One region of the Ureibacillus thermosphaericus genome, then DNA from elsewhere that is predicted to be linked to it. Evidence: riboswitches for the same ligand, from Rfam matches in the RefSeq annotation. Region 1 holds a riboswitch; each other region holds the start of a gene.
What was found. A riboswitch is a leader RNA that binds a small molecule or an ion and turns the genes downstream of it on or off. The one in region 1 is predicted to bind thiamine pyrophosphate.

Region 1 (7,534 bases):
TTTGAACGGAAATACTTACGCTCGTTGCTGCGAGTAATAATCCTAAAAAGACCCCTTCAGAAGTTGGAATTCCAAATATTGGTGCAGCTCCCCATCCCATTAAAATCGGCATAATGACCCCTAAAACTGCCACTAGAGTTGCTGCTTTGGCATTTTTATTTAAGCTTTCTAAGTCTGTTTCAAGTCCAGCAAGGAACATTAATAATAATACTCCGATTTCACTGAACACATGAATTAATTCCGTTTGTTCTATCCATCCAAGAACAGCCGGCCCAAGAACGATACCCGCAATGATTTTGCCTAATACGGATGGTTGTCCTAGGCGAATGCTGATTTGACCAGCTATTTTCGCAACGAGCAACACGAGTACAATTTGTAAAATAAATTCAAATACATCCACAATAGTTACCCCCTTGTTGTAATAATAGATGGATGCAAAAAAAAGACATGGTGGTAGCCTTGTTGACAGACTCCACCATGTTTTGCTCCATATTCAAATACGTTTACTATTATAAACGAATTATATTATTATGTAAATTCCTTTTTTTCAGTTTATTTTTAAATTTTGTTATTCTATTTTGAGAAAAGTTACGATAGAATTACTTATTGTTATGATGTTACTTTCCCTTAAATTGCTGGACTGTCTGACTGCGATTATTGCTATTGCATATAGCGGAAATGACTGCTACTCCGTCAGCTCCTGCTTCTAATACCATATGTGCATTGAATGGAGTAATCCCTCCAATTCCGACAATTGGGAAATTCGGATACATTTTCCTTGCGTCCTTTAAAAAATCAACCCCAGCTGGCTTTTTGGCATCAGGCTTCGATTTCGTCTCGAAAATTGGACCAATCCCTACATAATCTGCCCCTCCTTCGACAGCTTTCACCATTTCTTCTTTATTATGAACGGAAACACCAATTATTTTGTGTTGAAACTTTTCGCGAATTTCTTCTATCGGTGTATCATCTTGACCAACGTGAATGCCATCTGCGTCGATTTTTAATGCAAGATCCACATCATCATTCACAATAAAAGGAACTCCATATTGCTTACAAAGGGATCGACATGCTCTTGCAAATTGTTCTAATTCTTTTCCCATTAACGGTTCATTTCCTTTTTCCCTTAGTTGAAAAATCGTAATACCTGCTTTTAAAGCATCTTCTAGCACTGATAGCGGGGACTCATTATTACAATTTTCCGTACCCATTATGAAGTAAACAGCTAAATCCGTTCTATTCAACAATTTCCACCTCTACTTTAGCACCAAAACGGTGAGCAAAGTGATTTGTTGGGCCATGTCCACGTCCGATATTTAGTGGATTTTCAATTGCCATTTGAACAAATTTTTTCGCTTCGATAACGGACTCTTTTAACGAAAGCCCCTTACCTAAATTTGCTGTAATAGCTGCAGAAAAAGTACACCCTGTTCCATGGGTATGTTTCGTATCAATTCGTTTTGATTTTAATTGAAAGAAAGAGCCGTCTTGAAAAAAGACCGTATCAACAGCAGATGGACCTTCCAAATGTCCGCCTTTCATTACTACACAATTAACACCAAGTTGCAAAATCTTTGCTGCTGCTTGTTGAATGTCATCTGCTGTTTCAATTTTCATACCTGTGATTGTCTCAGCTTCTGGAATATTAGGCGTTAATACGGTTGCTATTGGCAATAATTCATTTTTCATCGCTTGTACGGCCTCTTCTTGCAATAACGCTTGCCCACCTTTTGCAATCATCACTGGATCAACGACTATTTGAATATTTTTATCTATTAAATTTTTTGCAATCGTTTTAATAATATCTGCAGAAAATAACATACCTGTTTTTAATGCTTTCACTTCAAAATCTTGTAAAACTGTATTCAATTGTTGTTCCACAAATTCAGACGTTGCAGGATAAATACCTTCTACGCCTAATGTATTTTGAGCAGTCAATGCGGTAATGACAGATGTACCAAAAACATTTAGCTCCTGAAATGTTTTTAAATCCGCTTGAATGCCAGCTCCCCCGCCGCTATCTGAACCAGCAATTGTCAAGACAATATTCACAGTTATTCACCTCTTGAAATTTGATGTAATCCATTTAATATTTCAACTTGGAAGGAACCAAGGTATTTTTCTTTCGAAGCATTTTCAGCGACTTTTTTATAGTCAGCTAATACATTTCGAATATTTTCAAGTTTTCCTCCATCCAACGTTAATGCTGCAGCACAAATAGCACTTAATAAACAACCTGTTCCTGTAACTTGAGTCATTAACTCATGGCCACCACTAACTGGATAGTGTTCTATACCGTCAGTCACGAAATCTTCTTTTCCAGATACAGCGACAATTGCACCATACTTTTGAGCAGTTTCCTTAGCAACAAGGGTAATATCCATTTCTCCTTCTCCACTATCAACTCCTTTTGCTTGCCAATTAATTCCCGCAATTGCTGCTAATTCTCCAGCATTACATCGGATTAAATCAAATTTAATCTCTTTTAATAAATTTTTTGTAATTTCTTTACGATATGTTGTAGCCCCCGCCCCGACAGGATCAAGCACGACAGGAATGTTTAGTTCATTTGCTTTTTTGCCAGCTAATATCATTGCTTCTACTGAATTTTTATTTAATGTACCAATATTAATTAATAATCCGTTTGCAATAGCGACCATGTCTTCTACATCCAATGGCTCATCTGACATAACTGGTGAAGCTCCAATTGCAAGCAAACCATTTGCAGTAAAATTCGTTACAACGGTATTTGTAATACAATGAATTAATGGATTTTTTTTTCTTATTTTGATTAAGCTCATATATATCCTCCTATAATTGTAAAAATTTATGTAAAGAAAAAAGCTCCTTTGCACGGCGCAAAAGAGCTTTGAAAATAGAACACAATCTTTCATTGCTCCCTACGGCAGTGCTAACTGCATCAGGTTCTAAGGGTTAGGTGATATCACCTTCTCAGGCACTTGGCCACCCCTGCAATTATCATATGAAATAAAAAAACTCTCCAAGTTTGGAGAGCAACAATACACATAATCATAATAAAATTCATACGATAAGGTATTTTGCTCCCTACGGCAGTACTAGCTGCATCAGGTTCTAAGGGTTAGGTGATATCACCTTCTCAGGCACTTAGGCCACCCCTGCAAAATTTAATAATTTTTTTGTTGTTATGAAAATTATAACACATTTTCATTTTATTTTTTCAAATAATTTAATAGAATTTAAAAAGATTGCTAGATAAAACAGCTAAATCACTTAAATTCTAGATTGAATGTCACAAGTTTTTCTCGATTAATCTAACTCTATTTTTCCTTCAATTATGGTATTATTCAATGCTTGAGTTGCTAATCGATCGACTTCTTCATTCCCTTTTCGCGAAACTAATTTAAATTCAGATTTGATTCCTAGTTGATTTAATTTTTCATCAATTTTATTCGCCCAATTTGTTAATTCTTTTTCATAAATAGGCCATTCTCCACTCATTTGATTAATAACAACCTGTGAATCACCAATGAATCGAACAGTTTGATGATGAACGCCTATCATTTCTAACTCTAGAATACTTCCGTATAAAGCCGCATATTCCGCTTCATTATTAGATTTTAAGCCAAGTTGCATTAAATTTTTTCTAGTTCGATAAGATTTTCCGTTTTGTTCAAAATATATGGCAAATCCTAAACCGGCTTTTTGACTTTCTAAATCATAACCACCATCAAAATACACTGTCACATTGGATGGCTCAGTTTCGATTTCCTTTAAATATTTTTTTATTTCTTTAACAGACCATGTACTGTCATATTGATCAATAAAGGTCATATGTTTTACTTTTCCGGTTTTCTTTAATTCTTCTGCAATCAATAGGGCTTGAACTGGCGGCATTTCATCTGATCGAAAAGTTGTTTCCAATCCTTTATGATGATACGTCCATTCAATGGTTATTTTCATGAATATAACCTCCCTGTTCCTGTTTACTTCAACAATTCGATATGTGCACTAATGTAGGCTTTGGTTTTTAATTTTTTTTATGAAATGTAATCGAACATAACGAAACTTCAATCGCTTAATTCGATTATACATGATACGAAAAGATGAGCGGATGTTTGAATAATCTTCAATGAAATCGAGAATGACATGTTCAATCATAATGAAGAACCATAATGTAAGGAAAAGAACAAGGATTACACCATCAAATAATTTTGTGACTATCAAGTAATATGAATAGAAGAAGTATTTAATCGTTATAAAGATGAAGCTAACTGTGATGATAACTATTGGAATATATCGAAACAACAAAGTTTTTTTTGTGAAAACCATAAGGAGAAAACTTACAATACAACAAATCAAGACAAATATTACAGTTAACATATTAATAATCATTCAATTCACCTCACTATGCAACTGGATGAAGGAAATTACCACTTTTTTAGTTATTTTTTTCCTTTAATAACAAAAATATTCAATAACGTGAGGCATTTTTAAAACAGTAATCATAAAACGATTTATGAGCTTAATTAACACAAAAAGGAGCGATACCGCCCCTTTTTCTTTAACCATTTAAAAAATTCAAAATAATCAACCTGTAGAATCACTCCCTCACTTTATTACTACAGCTGATTAAAACATGAATGCTCAGAAAGTAGATGAGAAACAAATTGTTCTACAACTTTGCTGTATTGAACCATAAAATATTCAACATATTTATAAAGTGCTTTTCAATGTCAATCGTTCACATGGTTTGAGGAAATATCTTTAGGATATTTAATTGATAGTTATTTTAAAAATTTTCCTGTCATTCGTTGGTTGTATAGGTCGATTCGTATGACCGAAAACATCTCTAAACATTGTAATTTGTTCAATTGAAAATTCGATTGGCTCTTCAAATACAATCCAGTCAACCCCTTCTTTACAAGGAGGTGTCGTCAAAGAACCGGAATAGTAATACCCTTCCCTTACTTCAGGAATTAATTGTAATAAATTGAATGAATCCATTTCTTTTTCATTCATATTTTCATCTTGTATAAACTTCCATATTTCTTTAATTGCTTCGTTTTCTTCTCCAGATTTTATAAATACCGCTATTACAGCATGGTCGCCTTTTTCATTTTCGTGTACGAGATGTAATTCCATATCATAGTTTTGATTTTCGATTTGATGTTCACTTGGTAAATGGAAATGGAAGGAATGAAATTTGTATTGTTCATTATCAACCGAAATAAAACTTGTATTCGATTTCGAATATACTTTAAACTGATTTCTTTGTTTTATTAGTACAACAGGTTCCTTTTCATAATGTATGTTGATTTTTGGGGCATCTTCAAGAAGAACATTCTTGTATTCAATTTGTATAGGTGATTGCATTGTTCCTTTTTCACAAGCATGAACTTCTAATTCTTTTGAAATCTTTTTTTCTTCATCAGTATAAGAAACTTCTTTGAATGTATAGTCATTTTCTCCTGGTGATTGTTCAATAGTTGATTTTTGATAAGATAGATAACCAACTACACCAAGGCACAATGATAGCAAAAAAATCACAATATAATAGTTTAACTTCATCAATATTCCCCACCCATTTTTCCATTTTTTATTTAACTTAACCAAATAGATGATTGATTTATACTTCGGTCATGCTATATAGCACCATTCCCTTGTTTATAAACTTAATAGAGCTTGATTAAAAATACATACTTGCATGAGTGGGGAGCGGAGAGTCCAAGCCGCAAAAAAATAGTAGTACTTACCATAGCTTTGGTTAGTACTACGAAAATTAGAATGATTTCATTTATTTTAAGTAAAACAGTCCCCCGCTAACGATTTCAATTTTAATTCGAGGTTGAAATCGCTCTTCTAACGCTTTTTTCTCTATTTCATAAATTTCTGGTTTGTTTTCTACATCTTCATAAAAATGATCTAATATTTCTTGTTCCCTTTTCCATCGTTTTTTTGCCTCATCCGCCCAAGATAAATCATCATTTGCAATATAATTTTCAATTGCTGTTTCCAAACGTTCAATCGCCCTCATTGGAGAAACAATATAAGGTAGGCAATATGCGTTTTTTGGCAATTCATCCGTTAACTGCAACGCACATAATATATCTTGGAAGTCACTTTTGACGCTGCCATGAATTAAGTTAATTCCTAAAGAAAAGAGCAATTCCTTTGTTTGGTCTGTATGATAAGAAACTTTAAAATTTGCACCAATCCATGGAAATAAACTTGCTCCCTCAATATTCTCATACATTTGAACAAAACAGCCTAAGTCTTTCGTGGCTTGAAAAATTTGATGCATTCGCATCGACCCATAATGAATATATTCACCACGAATGTTTAAATTCTCTTTTTGTTTCGTAATAAAGGTTACTTTTAATGGGTTTGGCTCTCCTTTTGTACTTTCAATAAATTGCCAATAAAAAGGACGATTCATTATACGTTTATCAATATCAGCTGTTAATTGAACAGTTAAATAATCGGATGTTTCATCTTCAATTTTACAATTTGTCTCTATAAAAAATGTTCGTAAATAATGATGGATTTGTTCAGCTATCATTCTTTTGCTCCTCCCAATTCGAGAAGTTTGCATTGGAAAATTTATGTGAAGCCTAACTGATCTTCTAACCCGAAATCTTCAAAATGGAAATTTGGCACAAAACTTGGAGAATTGTATATTGGCTCTTCCACTTTGTTTGATAAGATATCATCTATTTCTCCCACAACTTTTTCAAAGACATCGATTTTATTTGTTAATAAGTCGATGATGCGATCTTCAATTGTATTTTGAATAGCTAAATTGTAAATATATACATCTGATTGTTGACCAAAACGGTGTACCCGGCCAATTCGTTGCTCAATTTTCATGGGATTCCAAGGTAAATCAAAATTTACAACATGATGGCAAAATTGAAGGTTAATCCCCTCGCCACCTGATTCTGTTGCTATTAATACGTCAGCGTAATCTTTGAATAATTGCCTCATCCAATCTCGCTTATTTTTACTAAACTTTCCGTTAAACAACACACTTTTAATTCCTTTTTGATATAAATACCATTGTAAATAGTGTTGTGTTGCTCTATATTCGGTAAAAATAATGACTTTATCTTTTGCCTTTTGAATAATTTCATAAGTTTTTTCTGCTTTTGAATTGATTTCTAAATTGGACATTTTCTCTATAATTTCTTCTATATAATCTATTTCATCTCTACTTTGCATCTTCTCTTTCATTTTCACTAATGTTAAATATGCTGCTTCTTTACTCGAGCACATTTCTTTTAATAGTGTTGTCATAGCAAAAGAATTGGCAAATACACTTGTGCGTTCCTTTAATTGTTGAATCATTTCGTAAACTTCTTTTTCTTCATCAGTAAATTGAATTGGAATTGTTTCAACATGTCTGCCAACCCACTCAATGCCCGTATCTTGCCGACGATTTCGAATCATCACTTGATTCACTAATTCTTTTAAGTATTCATCTTCCTGTAAGCCATTTTTCCCTTTTTTGAAATATGATTGGAAACTTTCTACATTTCCTAAGTGACCAGGTTTT
Region 2 (7,534 bases), 1.1 Mb from region 1:
CTCTTCTTGCAGCAATCGACCAATATTTAGCAGCTAACCAACGATTCCTACTTCTAGAGATTGCCCATGCTACTTCGCACAGTACAGTTTTGATATGAGGATTCCCTTTAGTCGTTTTAGTTGACTTTCGTTTTCCTGCACTTTCATGATTTCCTGGAGCAACTCCGGCCCAAGACGCTAAGTGTTGAGAGGTAGGAAATTGTTCCATGTTCACCCCAATCTCTGCAATAATAATTGCTGCGGAATCCTTTTTAATACCCGGAATCGTTAGTAATAACTCCACTTCTTCTTTATAATTCTTCAGAATTTCATCTATTCTTTCCTCGATTTGGCTGATTAATGATTCTAAATAAACGATGTGTTGCCAAGATTGTTTGATTAGAAAGATTTGATGATCGTTTAAAGTACCGAATAAAGAGTCTGTAATCATTTGTTTTTTGTGCTTCATTCTTCCGTGAATACTATTTTCTACATCAATGGAATCAACATATCCATTTTGAATTAATTTGGATAGAAGTTTTCTTCCAGAAACACCAAACACATCTGAAATAACTGAATTTAGTTTAACATTTGAGCATTCTAATACTTTCAGAATCCTATTTTTTTCTGAAGTCAAATGGCCAATCCATTTTTTACGAAGCCGAGTTAAATCACGAAGGCTTCGTATATCTTCTGGTGGAACAAAACTTTTTTCAATCAGTCCATAACGCAATAACTTCGCAATCCACTCTGCATCCGAAACATCTGTTTTTCTTCCAGGGACATTCTTGATTCTTTGAGCATTCGCTAATGTAATATCAAAGTAATCCTCCAAAATGTTATAAACAGGTTTCCAATAAACTCCAGTACTCTCCATCGCAATGTGCGTAATGCCATGGTTTTCCAACCACTTTAGTAAACGAAAGAGATCCTTTGTTAAAGTGGGGAAAGTTTCTGTTTCAATGAATAATTCATCGTCCTGTTCGCCAATCATGACACAAGCAACAATTGTTTCAGCATGTACATCTAATCCTGCACAACGTGTCATCAGTACATCCAATATAATCCCTCCCATAAAGTAGATTCACAAACAGCGAGTGAATTTGAAATATAAGCATTTTTCTGTACGTAGTCATCATTCCAAATGAATGAGCTAACAATGGGTTGTTCACCAAATCCACTCAAACAGTTTTTTATTCAGGGTATCATCCACCATAAAAGCCTACGTATTGTTAACTGTTTGTGTTATCTACATTATGGGAAAGAAATATCCATTTTCATGCCAGGGTTGTGAATGAAAATTCATGATTGTTTTTTATGAAATAAAAGCGAATGATTATTCATTAATTTGCGTGATAATTATTGGCTTATCTTTTGTCACAACAATTGTATGTTCAACTTGTGCAACGAGTGATTTGTCAGGTGTAATAAATGTCCATCCATCCCCAGCTTCAATTATATGATCTGCCTTTTCAGAAATGAATGGCTCAACCGCAAGAACCATCCCTTCTTTCAAAATAGTTCCATCCCATGCATCATAGTAATTTAATATGTGTTGTGGGTCTTCATGCAAAGAACGCCCTACTCCATGCCCCGTTAAATTCATAATGACTTTTAATCCATGATCTTTTGCTTCTCGTTCAACGGCTTTCCCAATTTGATTTAATTTAGAGCCTGCTTTCACTTTTGTCATTGCTCGTTCGAAGGCAGACTTAGCAACACGGCAAAGTTTTTCTTTGTCTTCATACCCTTCTCCTACAACAAAAGAAATGCCTGTATCGGCAAAATAACCATCTAATGATCCTGAAACATCAATATTGACTAAGTCACCTTCTCGAATGACTTTATTGCCTGGAATACCGTGTGCAACTTCGTGATTGACGCTAATACATGTATATCCCGGGAAATCATATTCACCTTTTGGGCCAGAAATTGCTCCTGCTTCAGCAAACATGCGGCCGGCAATCTCATCCAACTCTTTCGTTGTGATGCCTGGTTTAGTCGCCGCTTTCATCGCATCCCGAATTTCCGCGCAAATGCGCCCAATTTTTTTTAACGCTTCAAATTCTTCTTGTGTTTTTACAATCATGTAAAAGTTCCTTTCTTCTATACAATTTCTTTTTATAATATAACATACTCTATAAAGTTTTTCGGAAATCCAAATTTAAATTTAGGAATGTACTACACAATATGATATATGATTTTACTCAAGAAATGATAGAATATATAATGAAAATTTTATTTAGACCTCCAAAGGTATTTTAATCATGTTATAATCAAACATTATAAACATTAGGAGTTTTATCATTGCGAATTAAAGAGTGGGATTTATTAAGAGTTATTGCATGTTTATCAATTTTACTATTACATTCAACTACTTTTTATAACCTAGAATCAGGTCTTTCTGAAAATTCAGTAGTGGTTCATTATATCCGAATACTTCTATGTTATGCTACACCGACATTTATTTTACTATCCATCATCATTCTTGCAGCAAAATATAAAGATGGAATCCCACAATCGTTTTGGTCAAAACGGCTTCAATTCATTTTACTTCCATATATATTTTGGGCTTTTATTGATGCCCTTGTCATTGAATATAACTACCAAAATGGTCTAATTTGGCAAACCTTTTATAACAATATCGTTCTAGGTGAATTTGTAGGTTGGTTTGTTTTAGTTATTCTTCAATTGTATCTATTTTTTTGGCTAATGATTAAATTTCAATGGCCATCTTTTGTCGTGTTACCTTTATGTGCATTGTTGTATTTTCTGCAGCATCGAATTTTTGATTTACCATATCCATTCTTTCAAGAAAATATGAAGTATGAAAAATTGTATGGAACAGCTTGGTTCGTTTATTTTGTAATCGCATTCATAATCGGTGCAAATTATGAAAAAATTCAGCCACTATTGAAAAAATATCGCATTTTCACTGTAATTTTCACGGCACTATCAGCTCTTTATATTTGGTATGGCTATAAATTCGGTATGGTTGAAATACATTCTAGAAGGATGGATTTGATTCCTTTTGTCGTTGGAATAACAAGCATGATCTTAGCCTATGGACAACTGATTCCATCTTTTAAAATTATTCGAATTATTAGTAAGTATGCATTTATAATTTATTTAATTCATTGGAACATACTATCATTAACCGCAAAGTACTTTGTATCATTTTTCAACAATGGTTATCTAGCAATTTTAGCAATGATGATATCAACGGTAATCGTTGCCATTACCATTTCAAAATGCATTTCGTATTTACCTTTTGGGAAATGGATTGTAGGTAAAATTAGATAAACGTATAAAAATTTATCCATAAAAAAGCGAATTAGGAAAACAATATTGTCTCCCAATTCGCTTTTTATTTTAATTCAGAATTGTAATCAATTTTCTTTTTTTATCAATCTTGGGCTTGCAGTAAAGATGAGCACCGCTGCAACTGCAGTTAAAATAATAGCCGGAACCATATATGAACCATTATACCCGATAGAATAAATCCAGGCATTTTGATCGCCTGCATATTCTTTGAAGAAAATAGCTCCTGCAAGTGTATGACAAATAAAGCGCAACAAACCGCCAATAATTGTTCCGATGATAACAAATAATGCAATTTTATTTTTACGATTTTCTGATACTCCATCTAACACTTGTTTACGAACAATTGCCGCAAATCCTACGAAAGTAAATGCAAAAACATAATCAAGCAATGCTTGAGCCCAATGGACAATATAAGGATTAATTGTCATGTTCAATAATCCTACAATCAATCCAGTCATAAGTCCTGCAGATAGTCCCCAACGAATAGCGATTAAAATAATAGGCAGCATAACTAAACTAACGGATCCACCCTGCGCCCAAATAGAAAATTTCAATTGGTCTAACACATAACCAATTGCAGCAAAAATCGCAATTTCAACCATCCATAATAATTTTTGGTTTCTCATTCAATTATCTCCTTTCTCTTCGTTTATAGAACTTGAGAGAAGGATAGAAAACTACAAAATAAAAAACGTCCGGACAGAGCCGAGACGTCTTTGTTTCGGTTTCTATCCACATCCCTACGCAAGTACTAACTTACAGGTTCTAAGGGTTAGTGCATCCGGCACACTCTCAGCTGACTTCATCAGCACCCCTTGTGGTACAAATCTTATATTCTATTGGGAATAATGTCATTTTATCAAATTATATGAAGATTGCAACCTCATTATTTACTTTAATATAATGGATGTTTTACTATAGCCCTCTTTTAATTTTTCTACTTGTAATATAGCAGGCATTGCCGATTTTAATTCCTCCACATGAGAAATAACCCCTATCATTCGGCCGGATTTTTGTAGTTCAATGAGCGTATCAATTGCTTTCATCAACGATTCTTCATCAAGGGAGCCAAAACCTTCATCAATAAACATTGTTTCGATTTGAACATTTCCTTGGAAGCTTTGAATCACATCCGCCATTCCTAGTGCTAAACTTAACGAAGCATTAAATTTCTCTCCGCCAGATAAAGTTTTTACATCTCTTGCTTGTCCAGTGTATGCATCATATACATCTAATCCTAATCCACTTTGCCTACCGTAGGACTCCAATCGGTCAGAAACTTGCAAATAATATTGACCGTTCGATAAATTTTTCAAGCGAAGATTGCTTGCTTCTGTAATGAGCTCTAAATACCCCATTTGTACATAGCGTTCAAAGGAAATTTTTTTGCTGTTGTGTCCACGAAGTAAATTATATAAATCTATGATTTGATTCGATTTTTCTTCCATTTGAAATATATTATTGGCAAGTCTTTCAAGCTTCTCTGCAAAGTCGATGCAATGTTTTTCACAGGCTTTCGAATAGTTTAATTCATCTAACGCTTTTTCATAATTAAACTGCAACGCTTCCAATTCTTTTTCAGCTTCTGTTAAATCGACCTTTTCTTTATCTTTTAATTTTTCTGCTTCCTCTTTCACTTGCACTTGTAAAGAATGAAGCTCCTTTGAATAATTATCATATTGCATTTGTAAAGCTTCAATTTCCTGTTCTGGACGTCTAGCAAGTAGAAAATCTTCCGTCGATGTAAACCTTGCTTGTAGAAGAGCTGAATGGAAATTTTCCTTTGATTGTTGACATTTTACTTGAATATGTTTCACTTGTTCAGTTATTTGTTTAAATGCCTCTTCATTCATTACAACTTGTTTGTTAGCTTCCTGATACTGCTTTTGGGCTGTTTCCCAAGATTGTTTTAATTGTTGCTTATTGCTGATTGCTTGTTGAAGTGCAACTTGTAATTGGGAAAGGTCTTTAATCTCTTCTGGTATTAATTTTTTTTGTTGTTCTAAAATCGTACTATTCTGCGTGTATTGTTCATGTTTTTCATGATACTGACGTTCGATTTCCTTACGAAAATGAACTAATTGTGCATTTTCATCTTGCAGAATTTTTATTTGTTTTTTATTTAATGTAAGTACTTCTTTTTGACGTTCTTTTTCTTTTATAGCAATATTTATATCTTGTAATTGATGAACATATTTTTGATATTCTTTTAATGGCGCGTGATATTGCATTAATTTTTGTTCTATTTCTTGTAATTGATGTCGTTTCGATTCTAATTTCCCTTGAACAGCAAATTTCTTTTGCTGAGCTTCATCTAATGTTGCTTTCAGTTTTTTCAATTCCGTTTGATTAACGGTTTCAGTTGATGCTGTATGTTCGATTCGGTGTACCGTACTACCGCAAACAGGGCAAGGCATTCCAGGCAGGAGACTCTTCGCAAGAATGGCCGCTTGATTATTCAACCATTTTTCCTCTTCCTGAGCATATATATTTTGAACTTCTTCATAGGTAGATGTCGCTTTAAGCCATTCGTTTTCTAGTTTATGGACTTCAGCGTTTACCTCAAAGTATTTTGTGTAGGTATCTACAATTTCTCTTAATAGTCGTTGCTGTTCTAATAGTTCATTCAATGATTCTGTGTCTTCTTCCAGCTTTTCAATCATCTCGCTCAACTGTTGAATAGCCCATTCCTTTTCTTCGATCTGTTTTACTATGTTTTGTAGGCGAGTTTGCAATTGATTTTTTTCATTCAACAGTTTGTCCACGAGCTTTATTTGTTCGTTCATTTGCTCATAAATAGGGACAAGTTTTTCTAATTCATTTACTCGTTCATTCGCTTGTTCCCGTTCTTCCTCTTTCATTGCTTCCATCTTGAACATTTCTTCTGCTTTAGCAAATGTCCATTTTGCTGCTTCTAACAGTTTTGTAACGAGTTCCATTCTCTTTTCGATGGATTGTTTTTCCTTATCCAGTTCCATCAGATAAGAATAGAGTGGGAAAATTCGGCTTGCACGATTTGCTGCATCGATTGTTTGTTTTATTTGTTCATAATGGTCTTTTTGAGATTGTAAAAAGGATAGCTTTTCTTTTTTCCTTTCATATTCATCAATTTGATCATTTAACTTTTTATTCGCAACATAAACTTCATATGCCTCTTGATGTTTTTTGAAAGCTTCTCGATACATTCGTTCATCATCTTTAATTTTTTTCTGATAATATTGCTGTTCTTCTGCCAATCCTTCTAGAATCTGATAAATATTGGAATGTTGACTAAGCATTGTAAACAACAATGATTCTCGTTTTGGTAATGTTCCTTCAATTTGATTAATATAGCTATTTTTTAATGCCTTTGCTTCATTTAGTTGTTGATCCGCTAATCGTTTCTTTTCTTCCAGTTTATCAGCCATTTTTACAAAGCGATCTGTCTTAAAGATTTTTCTTAATATCTCTTCTTTCTCGTCCGATTTAGAAGTTAATAATTTACGAAACTCTCCTTGTGGCAGCATCACGATTTGGCTAAATTGTTCGTAAGTTAATCCAATCAATTCTTCAAGCTTTTCATTAATATCCGTCACTCGTTGCCGTTCCACCGCTGGAATTTCTTCGTTATTTGGCAGTATTTCAAACAACTCATATTTTTCACCAGTTGGTGTTTTTCTTCCTTTTTTCACATGGGACAACCTGCGCAAAACACGATATTTTTTGCCACGTATTTCAAAAACAAATTCAACAGAAGTATGCACATCATCTTCTGCAAAATCACTGCGCAGCATTTTTGTATCTTTCCTGTCTTGACCGCTACCAAAACCATACAACGCAAAACAGATGGCATCAAATATCGTCGTTTTTCCGGCGCCAGTTTGTCCGGAAATCACGAAAAGCTTTCTTTCCTGAAGTTTTGTAAAATCGATCACTTCTTCATTTTTGTATGGTCCAAAGGCGGTCATTTTTAATAAAATTGGCTTCATTTCGTCACCGCCTCCTCTTTCATTTCTCTTTCATCACGCAACATTTCATTCAATACTTCTTCAAATAATTGAAGAGCTTCTTCTGTCGGCTCAAAGCCTAAAATTTCTTTATGGAAAGCTTTAAATAACGTCATATCATCCAATTGTTCTCGCTGAATTTTAATATTCTCTTCAGCACTTTCAATTCTTTGAATCGTTTTTCGTTCCACATGCATGGCATTCGGGTAAACAGTGCGAATTTGTTCCATCGCTCCTACAACTGG
Region 3 (7,534 bases), 1.4 Mb from region 1:
TGTACATGATGAATGTAATGGATATCCTGAAAGTTTTTTAAAACCTAAAAAAATATAAACCCATGAAATTTTGCAATGTGCAAAACTTCATGGGCTATTTTTCTATTTAGGAGGATTTTATCCTAACATCTGCTTCAATTTCCATTCTAAATACATCTTGTTATTCAGATTTTATTGTTTAGTATGAGGTAAAGTAATTAGATTACCTTCAATTATAATGTTTATATTCCTTCATTTATCGTTTAGAATTTTTCCATTTGATTAATTTCCGCTTGTCTAATTTAGGCCATCTGTGTTTTGGAACATATTTTACCATCGTTTCAAACAACATACCCCATTGCTCTATTGATAGGATGCCAACTGGCGTTTCACTTTTTATGCCCAAACTTCTTTTAACCCTTTTGATTTGCTGTGCTGTAAAAATGCCCCTTAATGCAAAGTCAATTGGCATCTGCGGGTTTTGCAATACATAGTCTGCGAATCCCCAAAAAATGAAATAATCTTTATAAGGAACTTTTGGATTTACTTTTCTTTTTATCGTAATCAGTGCCGAATCTACTTTTGGTTGGGGAGAAAAGTTTTTCTTAGAAATTTCTTTTACGTATCGAATATCAAACCACATTCTCCAAGCAATGATATATGGATCCTTCACAAATTGAGAGGTGAATCTTTTTGCCGCTCCCTTTTCCATTACTATTGCTCCTCTCTGAAATCCACTTATCGGATGATTCAATAACATCTTCATAATGGGCGTCGTAATCGAATAGGGAATATTCGAAACAACGATAAAAGGTTCTTTCGGCAATTGAATTTGTAATATATCGTGATGAATGATTTTAACATTACCGGTTTCAGCAAATTTCTCTTTTAATAAACTTACAAATTTTCCTTCATATTCTATAGCCAGTATCCCCCTTGCTTTTTTACTTAACACCGACGTCAATGCACCTTTTCCAGCACCAAACTCTAAAACTAAATCATGTCGAGTTACATTTGCAATTTCTACTATTTCATTTATTAATTTCTTATTATGCATTAAATGTTGTCCTAAAAAATTGGGTGGTTCACTTCTTCGATGTTTACGATTTTTAGTCATTAATTCTTCTTCCTTTCTAAAAAAATCACAAGCATCTGCTTGCGATTTAGAGCAAATGGAAGAAGATCCGCCCTCATTAGTTTGGAATAACATATTGACAAGATAGGCATCAAAAAAGGACTTGTACTTAGGTGTAGTACAAATCTATCGAAAGAAAGTGAAATTCCTTAATAATAGAAAAAAGGCAGAAATAATCTGCCTTCGGAAATGACGTTATTAACCCATTAATTAATATCAACCATAAATAGTGATATTACAAAAATGTGGTTCAAAAATGAAAAATGAAGATTATTAAAAAAGGACAGACTACTCCCATTTACTCTGCCGTTCACAAGCAGAGCCTTTGAACATATTCAATTCATTAGTTCAAAGTTGGGAAACGTAGTCTCATTGAGTGTGTCACTTTTTTAATAATCCTCCTTTAATGATGAATACAAAAACAGTATATTGGTCCTGAATCAAATTGTCAAATGGAACTATTGGGGACAGTCTATGTGTTCGAACCTAATGATAAATATGATTTGTTTGACGAATGCGAAAGTTTATTAACTGAATCATGAAATATAGAATCATAAGAAATGAAATTTATATGCCAATATTTCAGTATATACATGCTAATCAACCTTCCAATGTTTTGATCATAATCAAGTCAGTCTGCTCTTCATCCCCCATATAAAAGGAATGAGATTCTTTTTGAACAAATCCCATTTTCTTATAAAAACCAATTGCATTTTCGTTCTTTTCCCAAACCCCAAGCCAAATTTTCTTTTTATTCCATTCCTTTGCAACTTCAATCGCTTTATTTAGCAAGGCTTTTCCAAGTCCATGCTTCTGAAATTTCTCTCGAATATAAATTCTTTCAATTTCAAGGAATTCATCGCCCATTTTTTCCGTCTGAGCATCATCACTATTGACTTTTAAGTAACCCGCCAATTCATTTTGGTAATAGACAAAGAAAAATTGTGAATGAATATTGGATAGCTCTTTCTCTAATTGTTTTATATTAAATGCCTTTTCTAAATATACTTTCATATTTTCAGGTGAATTTTGATCTTTAAATGTGTAATAAAACGTTTCAATGCCCACTTCTTGTAATGTGTGCAAATCTTCAAGGGTACATGTTTTTATTTTAATTGTCATAGTGAACATCTCTCCTCATATCAATAATTTCGTTTGTTTCCCTTCTTAACGTATTCCCAATCTTTTTCAACATTTTTTCTTACCCGCTCTAAAAGATTGAATAATGTTTCCACTTCTGCTTCAGATAATCCTTGTAAAGCTACAGCGTTAGAATGATCATGTTCTCTTATTAAAAACGGATAAACATTATTGCCTTTCTCGGTCGCATAGAGTTTCTTAATTTTTTTATTTTGTGGATCCTCTCGCTTTTCAACAAATCCGTTCATTTCTAGTTTTTTTATGGCGCGTGATGCAGTTGTCCGATCCACTTTGATCATTTCAGCCAACTTTTCTTGAATAATTCCCGGGTTCTCACATATTCGTACAAGGTACAAATACTGACCTTTTGTTAAGTCATATTCTTTAAACTCGATATTACTGATTGAATCTAGTGCTCGTGCTATCATCCCAATTTCACGAAGAACTTCTTTCATAATGAACTCCTTCATTTTTATTGCAAATGCAATATTTTTAATTCATTTTAATCAAACTTTGTTGCATTTGCAACAAAAAATAATTGAATATCTACATAATTTTAGGGTGATAATTCAAAAGAATTTGCAATCTTTCATAAGAATAAGTAGACTTTATATTGAAATTGAATATATTAACCGGGGGCTTGCGGAAGCAGGCTGAGAGTACGACTAATCCGTCGTTGACCGTTTGAACCTGATTTGGGTAATGCCAGCGCAGGGAGTGTAGTAAGTCGAATTATGCACTTTGCTTAGGCAGAGTGCATTTTATTTTGCGGAAAGGGTGAAAACCGATGACTCAGCAACGAGAAATCATAGAGGAACTTTCTCAATTTATCAAAAAGAATCAAGCTTCAGAAGAAGAGTTTAATAGCTTGGCTTTACATATTTTTAATTATCAATACAAACATAATCTCCCCTATCAAACATTTTGCCGCCAAAAAGGAAAGACACCGCGGCTTGTGAAAAATTGGCGAGACATTCCTTATGTGCCGATGAATGCCTTTAAAGAGGTTCCATTGACATGTACAAATCCAGAGGCAGCAGTCAGAGTCTTTATGACAAGCGGAACAACCCAAGGAAAACAAGGCAAACACTATCATTCCACTCTCGAAATCAGGGAACTTTCCATGATCATCAACTTTAAAGAACGGTTTATGAAAGAAACAGATCGCATTCGCATGGGAATTTTGTTTCCAACTGAAGAGGAAATGCCGCACTCATCCTTAGCCCATTATTTAGCCCTAGTCATGAAAGAGTTTGGCACAGAGGACAGCTGCTATTTATTAAAAGAGAACGGCTTACATATGGAAAAAATCATCAGTGAGCTGGAACATGCCGAAAAAACAGGCGAACCATATGCGTTACTCGGAGCAAGCTTTAGTTTTGTTCATTTGTTTGAGGAATTGGAGCGTTTAGGAAAAACGTTTAATCTGCCTAGGGGGAGCAAAATTCTTGATACTGGTGGTTATAAAAATAAATCCAAGGAATTGGATTTAAATGAATTTTATCAGTTGCTTGAAAGATATTTCGGTGTGGAAAGAATCAATTGCATCAATATGTACGGGATTACGGAGTTAAGTACACAATTTTATGATAATGGCAATGAGGTCGTTCCATCTGTGAAGACAGGACCTAGTTGGATTCGTACGAGAGTCATCAATCCATTAACAGGTGAAGAGGTTGCAGAAGGAGAACGTGGCGTTTTAGTTCATTATGATTTAGCCAACTTCAATTCCGTATTGGCGGTTGCTACTGAAGATGTAGGAATGGCGGTTGATGAAGGATTTTATCTGTTCGGTAGAGTTCAAGGGGCCGAGGCAAGGGGATGCTCGCTAGCGGTAGAAGAATTTATTCAAATGGCGAAAGGAACAGCACAATGAGAATAACGGCTGGGTATATTCCAAATATCGGAGAATCGAAATTTGATAAGAAAATCCTGAAGTTTCAGGATTTAGAAGTGGAACTGCCTCTCCTTACATTAGAGCAAATGCAGAGGGTCATTGACACGGTGAAAAGAGAAAGTGCGGAAATCTTAAAATCACTGTCGGTATCAACAGTAGTGGACATCATCGGTTATGTAACGGAACAATTTTTGGACCGCAGTTCATCTTATCGACAGCAGGCGGAAAAGTTGCTTCCGATTGTCACCGGCTATGATGAGGAGGTAATTCGCCTTGGTCTTACATCTTTTTTAAAAACATTTCGCAAGCACGAACTCCAGCGTTTCCTAGTAGAAGATTTAGGAAATCCATTATTATTAGATCATTTTCAGCCGCGCGCAAAAGGTGGTTTTTCAAAAGCAATTGGACCAGAACTCATCACCCATGTATGGGCAGGGAATGTTCCAGCACTGCCTATTTGGAGTTTCGTATCTGGTCTGCTAGTAAAAGCAGGAAATATCGGAAAAGTTTCAAGTTCTGAACCTCTTTTTGCCGGCTGGTTTGCAAAAGCCTTAGCAGAGGCCGAGCCGAGTCTTGCCAATTGCTTTGCAGTTGTGTGGTGGAAAGGCGGCGATGAAAAGCGAGAGAAGATGATATTTGAAAAGTCGAATCTCGTTATCGGATACGGTAACAACGAAACGCTGCAAGCTTTAAAAAAACAAGTTCCCATTACTACTCGCTTTTTACCTTTTGGTCATAAAGTAAGCTTCGGCATCATTTCAAAATCTGCCTTAGATGCGCACAAAGCATGGCGAATTGCTCATCAAGCCGCACTTGATGTCATTCGTTACGATCAGCAAGGTTGTTACTCACCGCACTTATTTTATGTGCAAAAAGGCGGAAAAGTATCGCCAGTGGAATTTGCCCGCTTGATTGCGGGGGAGCTAGAAAACTTCGAAAAGCGTTATCCAAGGCGTAAGCTTTCCATGGAAGAATCAGTTGCTCTTGCTTCATGGCGGCAAAAGGAAGAAATGAGCACTTTTACAGCAACAGGAAAAGAAGTGCTTGGAACTTCCACACATCAATGGACGGTCGTTTATGAAGAAGAGGAAAAAGTTTTTACGGCAAGTCCGTTGAATCGAGTAATTCGGGTTATTTCTTTTGAAAAATTAGAAGACATTCTGCCATACATCAAGCCATACCGCTCATTTCTTCAAACGATTGGAATGGCCGCAACCCCTAAAGAACTTTTCCACTGGGCAGAGTTGTTGGCTAACGTTGGCGTAACACGAATCACAGCACTAGGAAAAATGACTTCCCCTGAAGCAGGTTGGCATCATGATGGACGGTTCAATCTACTGGATTTAATTCAAATGGTAGACATCGAATCATCGGCAATAGTGGATAGTGAACAATTTGCTCCTTATGTTGATTAGGAGGTTTTTAATATGAGTTTTTTGGTAATGGAGGATGTAACATACAGTTATGAACAAGGAAAAAATCAAATTTTACGTGGGATTAGCTGGGAAATCAATAAAGGAGAGTTTCATTGTCTGCTTGGAAAAAGCGGCTGCGGAAAAACGACCTTATTAAAGCTTGCTGCTGGCCTGCTTTCATCTGAGAATGGAAGCATTCGCCTGCAAGGAACGGAAGTAATCAAACCTTTACCTAATTGTAGTTTTGTCTTTCAAACTCCAACTCTATTGGAATGGAAAACAGTTATTGAAAATGTGCTTCTCCCTATTAAATTGAAACGGAAAATCAGAAGTGAGGATATGGAGCAGGCAATGGAATACTTAGAGCTTGTTGGCTTAGCCTCTTATCGAGATTGTTATCCTTTACAGCTTTCCGGTGGACAACAAAGCCGGGTCGCTCTTGCACGAGCCTTAATGCAAAAGCCTTCTTTATTATTTTTGGACGAGCCTTTTGCAGCATTAGATGCCATTACAAGAGAAGAACTGCAAGATGATCTTTTAAAAATGTGCAATATGCATAATATTACTGTGCTCTTTATTACCCATGATATTGAGGAAGCAGTATATTTATCCGATAAAGTTGCTGTCATGGCACATGGAGAAATTGTCTATCAAACCCCAATCATGCTTGAACGCCCACGTAGAATGGAAATGAGATACGAGACTTATTTTAACGAACTATGTTTCACGTTACGTCAAGTAATGAATGGTGAACGCTTATGAAAAAAACATCCGTTTATTCATTCTTATTATTCATTTTTTTACTAGTTATTTGGGAAATATCATCCAAGTCCTATTCCGAACTTGTATTACCAGCTCCTTCTGTAATAGTACTCACCCTTGTTGATGGACTTTTAAACGGCTATTTTACACAGCATATTCAACGGACTGCCGCTGAAGTAATTCTTGGTCTCTTTTTTGGTGGTGCAGCTGGATTTACAGTAGGAGTTCTAATGGGAGAAGTGGCCTTTTTACGTAAGCTTCTCTTTCCTTATATTATAGTGAGTCAAGCAGTTCCCAAGCTGGCATTGGCTCCGTTATTTATTCTTTGGTTTGGCTTCGGCATGACGTCCAAAGTTGTTATTACTGCACTTGTATGCTTTTTCCCATTGCTTGAAAATACAGTAACAGCGATTCAGTCAAGCGATACACAAAAGCAGGAACTATTTAAAATGCTTGGTGCAACACGGCTACAAACATTAATTCACTTAAAAATTCCTTCTGGTATGCTGGGCATTTTAGCTGGACTTCGTGTTTCGGTTGTCCTTGCAATTGTGGGGGCGGTTGTCGGAGAATTTATCGGCGGCAGTGAAGGACTAGGGGCGCTTATTATCGCAACCCAAGCAATGATGGATACCGCCCTTATGTTTGCCACATTAATTTTATTAACAATTTTCGGTATGATTCTTTACTTAACTGTATCTTGGCTTGAAAAAATGTGGATGAAAAGATTGAAGAAGGAGATATGAAAGATATGAAGTTGAAACATATAATCATCGCATTTCTTTTATTACTTCTAACAGCATGCGGTTCAAAAGAGGAAGGCTCGAATGAAAAAGAATCATTTGCACAGCTGACAGTTGCACTCTGGAGCCAGCCTATTACAGAATCTGTCAACCTATTAGTCGATGATGAAAAAGGATTTTTCAAAGAAAAAGGCATTGATTTGAAGGTGATTCCCGGTGCTGGTGGTGGAGATGCTATTAAAAATATTCTTTCCGGTAAAGCAGATATTGCCTTTACTGACCCTGGATCTCTTTATTTTGCTTTAGACAAAGGAGAAAAATTAAAAGTTATTTATAATATTTATCCACAGAACGTGTTCAATATTGTGGCGTTAAAAGAAAGCGGTATTGAAAAGCCAGAAGATTTGAAAGGAAAAACAATTGGTGTTTACAGCCTAACAAGTGGAACGCGACAAAACTTATT
Region 4 (7,534 bases), 1.6 Mb from region 1:
ATTCAATTGAAAAATCCCCAACAATCCCTTCAATTTGAATGGTTGAATTGATTGTTTGTAGATGTTTTTGTGCAGCAACAGCTTTCGGAATTTTATTTTTTGCATCTTCTTCCGTATAAAGTTGTTGACGACCGAGATTTGTCCAGTCGACGTAATCCCGGTCAATGATAGTGATTTTACCGATGCCAGCTCGAGCTAACATCTCAGCATTCGCGCAACCTAGTGCCCCTGCACCTACAATGAGTACATGGCTTTTCAGTAATTTTTTCTGTCCCTCCTCACCAATCGGAGAAAACAAAATTTGTCGCGAATATCGCTCCATTATGAAAGAATCCCTTCTGTTGGACTGGAGGCAACAGCATAGCGCTTTTTCGGAATTCTTCCTGCTTCATATCCAAGTCTTCCAGCTTCAATAGCGAGTTTCATTGCTTTTGCCATTTTAACTGGATCTTTTGCACCTGACACCGCTGAATTTAATAAAATGCCATCTGCACCTAACTCCATTGCAATCGCACAATCTGCTGGGGAACCAATTCCTGCATCGACAATGACAGGAATATTTGCCTGTTCAATGATTAGTGAAAGATTTAATGGATTGATAATACCCTGCCCAGAACCAATAGGAGAAGCTCCTGGCATGATAGCATGAACTCCCAATTCCTCCAGCTTCTTCGCTAACACTACGTCATCAGAAGTGTAAGGAAGGACAATAAATCCTTCTTCTAATAACATTTCTGATGCTCTTAATGTTTCAATAGGATCAGGGAGAAGCGTTTTATCATCCCCAATTACTTCGACTTTCACCATGTCACATAACCCTGAAGCTTTTGCGAGTTTCGCAATTCTCACTGCTTCTTCCGCTGTTTTGGCTCCTGCCGTATTCGGTAAAAGCGTGTATTTGGAAAGATCCAACATTTCTAAAAAGTTCGGTTGGGATGGTTCATAAATATTCATTCTTCTGACCGCAAAAGTTAAAATCTCTGTGCCAGATGCTTCTACCGCTTCCTTTTGAATCTCAAAATTCGGAAATTTCCCTGTACCTAACAACAATCTTGATTGAAAAACTTTATCTGCAATTTTTAACATGTTTATCCCCCTCCAACAAAATGAACAATTTCAATTTTGTCGCCATCATTCACTTGCTGCTTGCTGTACTGTTCTTTCAATACAATTTCGCCATTCTGTTCAACCACGACTATGCGATCTTGTAATTTATAAAACTTCAACAAATCTTCAACACTTTGAATACTACTTTGCACTTCTGTTTTTCGGCCATTAATGTAAAGATGCAACTTCATCCCCCTTTTTGAACAATATTTTTTAAATGGATTGCGGCTTCCTTTGGTTGACTCGATGAGAAAATGGTAGACATCACCGCAATGCCATGCACTTTTTTCTCCAGCACTTGTTCAACGTTGTCTGGCGTAATTCCACCAATCGCTATCACGGGAATCTGCAATTGTTCAACGATTTTACCTAGGGCATTCGTTCCTCTACCTGCCAATCCTTTTTTGCTGTCCGTTTCAAATACATGACCGAAAAGACAATAATCTGCCCTCGCTTCTTCAGCAGTTTTTGCTTCCTCAACGGAATGCACACTAACCCCAACTCTCATATATGGGTACGCCGTTTTTACTTTTGCTGCCGGAAGACTGTTTGCTGGAAGATGTACGTTCCGTATACCCGTAAGTAGGGCTATATCAAGCCTGTCGTTAATAACAAGCCTTTCTTTCTCCACCCCTGCATAAATAAGTTCTTCTACTAGCGCAACGATTTCTGCGGGCACTTTACTTTTCTCGCGTATATGAATGTAATCAACAACATCGGCAATGGATGTAATAATCTCTTTCAGCTCTTTAATTGATTTTTTTCCATCAGTTATGGCATGCAGTTCCAATACATTGACTTCCTTTCATGCATTGACTTTTTCATCAGTCGGCCACATTTGCCTGTTGTATGCCATGTCCCAAAACATGTATTCAAATCGTGTTGTATTTAAGAAGATTTCTTCTAGTCGTAAAAGTTCAGATTCCGGTTTTCCTTCTGCCAATTGATTAAGCAAATCGAGATTCCATTGCGCTGATTGGCCAAACTCTTCGGAACTGTACATTTTTACCCAGTCTCCATATAATCCGTGTTCTTTAGCACCCTCGATTTCAGCAAGTTCACATCCAATTTCCCAGTAGCTCCATGCACAAGCTAAATGAGCAGCTGCAAGTTCAGCGATAGAACCATTTTGTGCAACAGCTAACATATAGTGCGTATATGCAAGCGTTACCGGAGACGGTTTTGCCTCTTCCAGCTCTTTTTCCGTTATGCCAAAACGACTCGCATATTTTCTGTGCAACGCCATTTCTCCATTCATTGTGTAATAAAGCAGGTTGGCAAACACCGTCATCACTTCAAGATTTGGCGCTTTCACCGCACCTAAAGCAAACAATTTGGAATAATCGATTAAGTATAAATAGTCTTGAATCATATAAAAACGGAATTTGTCAGGGTCCAATGTGCCTGCACCTAACTCTTTCACAAACGGATGTTCATGGTTTTTTCTCCAAGTTGACCAATACTTTTCAAAGAGTCGGTCAGTAAATTTCATCATTTCTCCCTCCCTTTCAATTCACCATTAAAAAAAGCCACTTCAAATTGAAGTGGCTTAAAACCCGAAATGCAAAAAGATATAATAATAGACAATACGAGTCCCAACAACCACTTCCCTTCGCTAGCATTACCTAGTGCAGGTTCAAAGGGTTGAGGCAATGCCTCTCTCAGCTAAAATGAATTAGCACCCCTAGTGATTTATAATGCATTATTAAATTACAATCATTATTGCATGAACTCATAAAATTTTCAATAAGTTAAAATGAATATAAATTTTGTTATTTTATTCCATTAGCATTGCATAAATATAGTTAGAATTTTCTGTTAATTAATTTTTGTGAATTTGTGCCAAAAAGACAAAACCTAAAGAAAGGTGGCACTGCCCATTTGGTAAATATATACAGTTAAACCAGAGCGACAACGACAAAAGGGAGATTATGGACTGGCTCGCCCATCAAATTTTCGCAACCAAACATAAGCTGGTTTCCACAGAGCTCTCTTTAACCAACGAGTAATTCGAAGTAGAGATTTCTTACTTTTCATCTCCAATTGAATGAGAACATGTAAGCAATACGTGATAAGGGCTAAGAAAATTTGATTTTGAATAGCTGTTTCACTCATTCCATAAAAGTGCTTAATTTCTACGTGTTGCTTGAGCCATTTGAAAAAGAGTTCAATAGCCCAGCGAGATCGGTAAATATCACTTATCTCTTCTGGTTTTAAATCAAATCGGTTGGTGATGAAACGAAGTAAGTTCCCTTTTGTGTCCATAACTTCTAGTAGACGAAAGACATTTTCAGTACGATTTTGTGTGGTACCAATGTAGACCATTTTATCGGATAGAACGTGACAATCATCAGGAAGTGAAAATGTATAGACTTCACGAATGACTGCGTTTTTCTTCAGTCTTGAAACGAAGAAATAGCCATCATCTGTCATCCGATCAAAACGTTCATAGTCCACATAACCGCGGTCAAACACATACATGGCTTCTTTATCATCCACTAGGACTTCGAGTTGATTTCGGTCATGTTCTTTTGCTGTCGTAATCACTGCTTTTTCAGGATAGACGGGGTCTTTATCCATGAAAACGAGCCGTAAGTGTAGCTTTACACCAGCTTTTGTTTTACGGAATTTTGCCCATTTATAATTGGTCAAATTCAACGGGAGTGTACTTGAATCAATGATTTTCAGTGGCATATTCTTTCCGGTTTTATAATGGTACCGTTGAATTTTCCAAACAAGATCCAAGAACAAATTTGCAAGAATTAGTGGGTTGATCTGATTGTTTTTTCGGGATAGCTGAGAGGCACTTATCGATTCAAATCCGAGTGCTTTTTGAAGATCTTCGTCTACAAGTGCATCACTCATTTCCTCTAAGCTCTTAAATTCGAGCAGCTGGGCTACCAATAAAAGTTTAATATAGGCTTCTGTTGTCAGCTTTTTTGTGTAATAGTCCTGTTTCAATTCTTTGACTTGTTCGCTAAGTTTTTGAATATTTATGGGTGAAACCCATTTACCAAATGATGAAATTAGTGTATTCTTGTCCATAACGTTTATCCTTTACGATTGGATTTGGACAGGAACCACCTGTACTTCCATTGTAAAGGATTTTTTTGTTTCGAAATCAATAAAAAATTGAACATTCTTAGTATTTTGAATCATCAGATTTAATTAGTGCAATGCTAGTGATTTTATTCCAACTATATATAACTTTCTACTTCCCAGTGTCTCATTGAAAAGCATAATCTTTTTTAGCAGACTGGATATTCTTCAAATACTTTTAGCTAAAAATGTTTGCGGCTTCTACCATAAAATAAAGTTGCTCTAGCGATTTTTCGCTAAAGCAACTCTTGTTATTTTTGTCCCTTCTTTGTTTGTTTTTCCCATTGCAAAAGATGTGGATATGGGTCAAATGCCCATTCTGTACGGCCATTAAATTTATACATTCCGTAATGTAAATGTGGAGGGAATTTTCCACTCGTTCCTTCTTTACCATATCCAGAACTTCCTACGGCGCCAAGAATTGTTCCCGGTTCTACAATATCTCCAACTTTCAAATCTTTATTGAAATATGCTAAATGTGCGTAATAATGATACGTATTATGATTATCCCGAATGCCAACTCGCCAACCGCCAAATTGATTCCAGCCCATCACTTCTACAACACCATAAGAAGTTGACAGAACAGGCGTTCCATAGCCTGCAAAAATATCCGTTCCTTCATGTATACGTCTTCCGCCCCATCCCCTGCTAGCACCCCAAGTTCCTTTATAGCTGTAATTATAGCCTCGAACTGGGAGGGGAAAAATATGCTTGTCTAACTCAATAGAATTAAAATGTTTATAAAGTATTTGAATGGTTATAATTTGATTGATAATTTTTTCATCTTTGTAATACTCCCATAAGGCAGTTTTAAAATCCTCTTCTGACGGGCCAAATTCGCTTAAATACGTTGCCATTGTATAAAGAATATCTTGGTCATGATTTCGATCTGCCTTGCCATCTCCGTTTCCATCAAGACCTTTCCCCCCAAAATATCCAATTGAAAAAGGTGAAGTATCTTCCTCATTTGGATTCAATTCTCCAACCCAAAATTCAGGAGAAAACTGAATCGCGATGATACTCTCACGCTTCGGAATATCCTTCCGTACTTCTTGGATATTTCTTTCATATTGATCGACCGCCGCCAAACGATACCATGGGACAAATGGCGTTTCGTAGCTTTTGTACAAATTCATTCTTTCCTGATAAACATTTTCCTTCGTTTCTTTTGCATTTACGTAAGTCGGAAATATATAAAAGCATACAATCGCCAAACATAAGGGGAGAAATATTTTTCGAACCAAAACGAATCCTCCTTTCTTCATTAGAATATCCCGAATTTTTTAAACCATGAGTGATTTTCCTATGACAATAAAGTCCATTATTTTACATTCCAATTTCCTTTATGTAGGAGAGTTTTATGCAAATAAAAAAGTGCTTAACAACACATGTTAAGCACGAAAGAATCAAGCATGTATCAACTTTGTAACTATTAATTTTCTAGCATTTGGAGTTGTAAGTATTATTTCTTCATCACTATTTGAAAATTTTACAACTGTACCATCTAAGTTTTCGTAAATTTTTTCTATTTTTAATCCCTTTTCTAAATACTTTTCAATAATTTCTTTTTCTTTAAGAAACTCCTTATATTCTTCAGACATCAAATCACCTCATTCTATGTTTTTCGATGGGATGACTTGCTCGGTTGCCTCCACCTCTAGCTCTCCAAAGATCACTTCTACATCCGTCTCTGTACCATCAATCATCCAGTCCCTACCAGCTGTAATTCCTAAATATTTGGAATCATCTGGATCTACTATTTCAGCTTGAGGATATTTTTTAAACCACCAATATTTTGCAAGAATATAATAAATAACCGCACCTGCTACCAATCCTACAATTGAAGAATAGGTCGGTAATAAATTGGCAATAATTCCCCCAATAATCCATGCAAGCATTCCTGCCCAGTTAATTCCGTTAGCATAACGATATTGACCATCTACTTCATATAAATCCTTAACATTCACTCTTCTTTTACGAAGGATATAGTAATCTGCAAACAACACACCGACAATCGATGTTAAAATACCACCAATGATGAGTAATGCCTGAGTAAGAATATCAAACAGATTCCATGGTTGAGCTAATATACCGATGATGCCGGCAATAATTACCCCAACCCAGAAAGGCACTTTTGGTCCACCAATATTTGAAAATATCGTTGCTGCTGGAATAACATTTGCTGACGTATTCGTTGACCATTGGGCGAGAATAATCATTAGTAGCAAGATGACTAAGATGAATCCACTTGCTGCTTCTTGTAAAGCCACAATTGGATCACCCGTACCAACCGCGGCATAACAAACTGCACCTATCATAATCATTAATGTGTTAAAAATCGGCATCACAATGATGGAACCTACTAATTGCGTTTTATTACGCTTAAACCAATTTCGCTCATTTTTTGGAGCTTTAAAGAATCTGGATAATGAAGGCATATCTGCTGCGAGCGTTGCCCAGAATCCCATATTGGCCATTACAATAACCATGAAGGCAGTAAAAGCAGCAACACCTGTTGCAGGTGATTCAACCCAAGTCCAAATATCTTTTCCTTGCACGCTTGCTTTATCTGCTAAGGAAATATACATCCAAATGGAAATGAGTATGATGATTGGTGCAGCAAAATCCGCAAATCGTTCAATGGATTTAATTCCTAAAGACACATTGATTAATTGGAATGTAGCAAATAGGATAAAGCAAATAAACCATTGATCAAATCCAAATAATATGTTTAAAATCCCGTTTATTGCCGAAGCACCAAAGTATGTGTTAATTCCAAACCAACATGAAGCGGTAATCCCACGAACTGCTGAAGGGATATGAGTACCAATTGTTCCAAAAGGAGCCCGCATATAAACGGGGAAAGAAAGCCCATGTTCAACGCCAATATCCCCAATAATCGTCATTAAAATTCCGATCGCAACAGAACCAATAATCGTTGCGAGAATGACCATTGGAAGCGGCAAATTAACAATCCCTGCCGCTCCAATGGCAAATGCCGCAAGTACAATGGCCATACCTACCCAAATAACAGCGAATCCGAACGGACTAATGTTCCTCTTTGCATGCGTTATCGGAAGCAAATCAGGAGACTTTAAGTAATTACTCTTTTTATGCAAAATTTCCTCTCCCTGTTTTCAGAATGAATTATTCACTAGATACATTGGCCATAGAGTATTTTGCAATTGCCGCTTGACGCTCGTTCCAAGTCATCTTTGGTAATCGGTCTTTCACTTCAACCATTTCAATTGCGCCATCCACCGGACAAACAATCGAACATAAATTACATCCTACACAATCTTCTTCTCGTACTTTTAAAATCGGATTA

Region 2: linked by a shared signal. The riboswitch ahead of thiT (energy-coupled thiamine transporter ThiT) and the one ahead of thiM (hydroxyethylthiazole kinase) in region 1 are both predicted to bind thiamine pyrophosphate.
Region 3: linked by a shared signal. The riboswitch ahead of UtA1_RS04210 (LuxE/PaaK family acyltransferase) and the one ahead of thiM (hydroxyethylthiazole kinase) in region 1 are both predicted to bind thiamine pyrophosphate.
Region 4: linked by a shared signal. The riboswitch ahead of tenA (thiaminase II) and the one ahead of thiM (hydroxyethylthiazole kinase) in region 1 are both predicted to bind thiamine pyrophosphate.

What each region holds. Positions count from the first base shown of each region.
Region 1 covers NZ_AP018335.1:2,288,544-2,296,077, reverse strand. Annotated here, with positions in the region: gene UtA1_RS11055 (cation:proton antiporter) at 1-400, opposite strand, end outside; gene thiE (thiamine phosphate synthase) at 618-1,244, opposite strand; gene thiD (bifunctional hydroxymethylpyrimidine kinase/phosphomethylpyrimidine kinase) at 1,237-2,052, opposite strand; gene thiM (hydroxyethylthiazole kinase) at 2,055-2,801, opposite strand; TPP riboswitch at 2,881-2,982, opposite strand; TPP riboswitch at 3,047-3,149, opposite strand; gene UtA1_RS11035 (reverse transcriptase-like protein) at 3,289-3,942, opposite strand; gene UtA1_RS11030 (carbonic anhydrase) at 4,756-5,550, opposite strand; gene UtA1_RS11025 (YqhG family protein) at 5,777-6,541, opposite strand; gene UtA1_RS11020 (DEAD/DEAH box helicase) at 6,583-7,534, opposite strand, start outside.
Region 2 covers NZ_AP018335.1:3,429,891-3,437,424, forward strand. Annotated here, with positions in the region: gene UtA1_RS16595 (IS110 family RNA-guided transposase) at 1-1,039, opposite strand, end outside; gene map (type I methionyl aminopeptidase) at 1,316-2,068, opposite strand; gene UtA1_RS16605 (acyltransferase family protein) at 2,287-3,282, shown strand; gene thiT (energy-coupled thiamine transporter ThiT) at 3,369-3,929, opposite strand; TPP riboswitch at 4,024-4,129, opposite strand; gene UtA1_RS16615 (AAA family ATPase) at 4,194-7,271, opposite strand; gene UtA1_RS16620 (exonuclease SbcCD subunit D) at 7,268-7,534, opposite strand, start outside.
Region 3 covers NZ_AP018335.1:866,414-873,947, reverse strand. Annotated here, with positions in the region: gene erm (23S ribosomal RNA methyltransferase Erm) at 236-1,096, opposite strand; gene UtA1_RS04220 (GNAT family N-acetyltransferase) at 1,715-2,236, opposite strand; gene UtA1_RS04215 (MarR family winged helix-turn-helix transcriptional regulator) at 2,257-2,709, opposite strand; TPP riboswitch at 2,877-2,988, shown strand; gene UtA1_RS04210 (LuxE/PaaK family acyltransferase) at 3,042-4,130, shown strand; gene UtA1_RS04205 (acyl-CoA reductase) at 4,127-5,566, shown strand; gene UtA1_RS04200 (ABC transporter ATP-binding protein) at 5,579-6,328, shown strand; gene UtA1_RS04195 (ABC transporter permease) at 6,325-7,074, shown strand; gene UtA1_RS04190 (ABC transporter substrate-binding protein) at 7,080-7,534, shown strand, end outside.
Region 4 covers NZ_AP018335.1:386,237-393,770, forward strand. Annotated here, with positions in the region: gene UtA1_RS01835 (ThiF family adenylyltransferase) at 1-325, opposite strand, end outside; gene UtA1_RS01840 (thiazole synthase) at 322-1,086, opposite strand; gene thiS (sulfur carrier protein ThiS) at 1,089-1,292, opposite strand; gene tenI (thiazole tautomerase TenI) at 1,295-1,897, opposite strand; gene tenA (thiaminase II) at 1,913-2,599, opposite strand; TPP riboswitch at 2,698-2,803, opposite strand; gene UtA1_RS01860 (IS4 family transposase) at 3,037-4,152, opposite strand; gene UtA1_RS01865 (M23 family metallopeptidase) at 4,458-5,450, opposite strand; gene UtA1_RS01870 (hypothetical protein) at 5,613-5,807, opposite strand; gene UtA1_RS01875 (NCS1 family transporter) at 5,817-7,325, opposite strand; gene preA (NAD-dependent dihydropyrimidine dehydrogenase subunit PreA) at 7,354-7,534, opposite strand, start outside.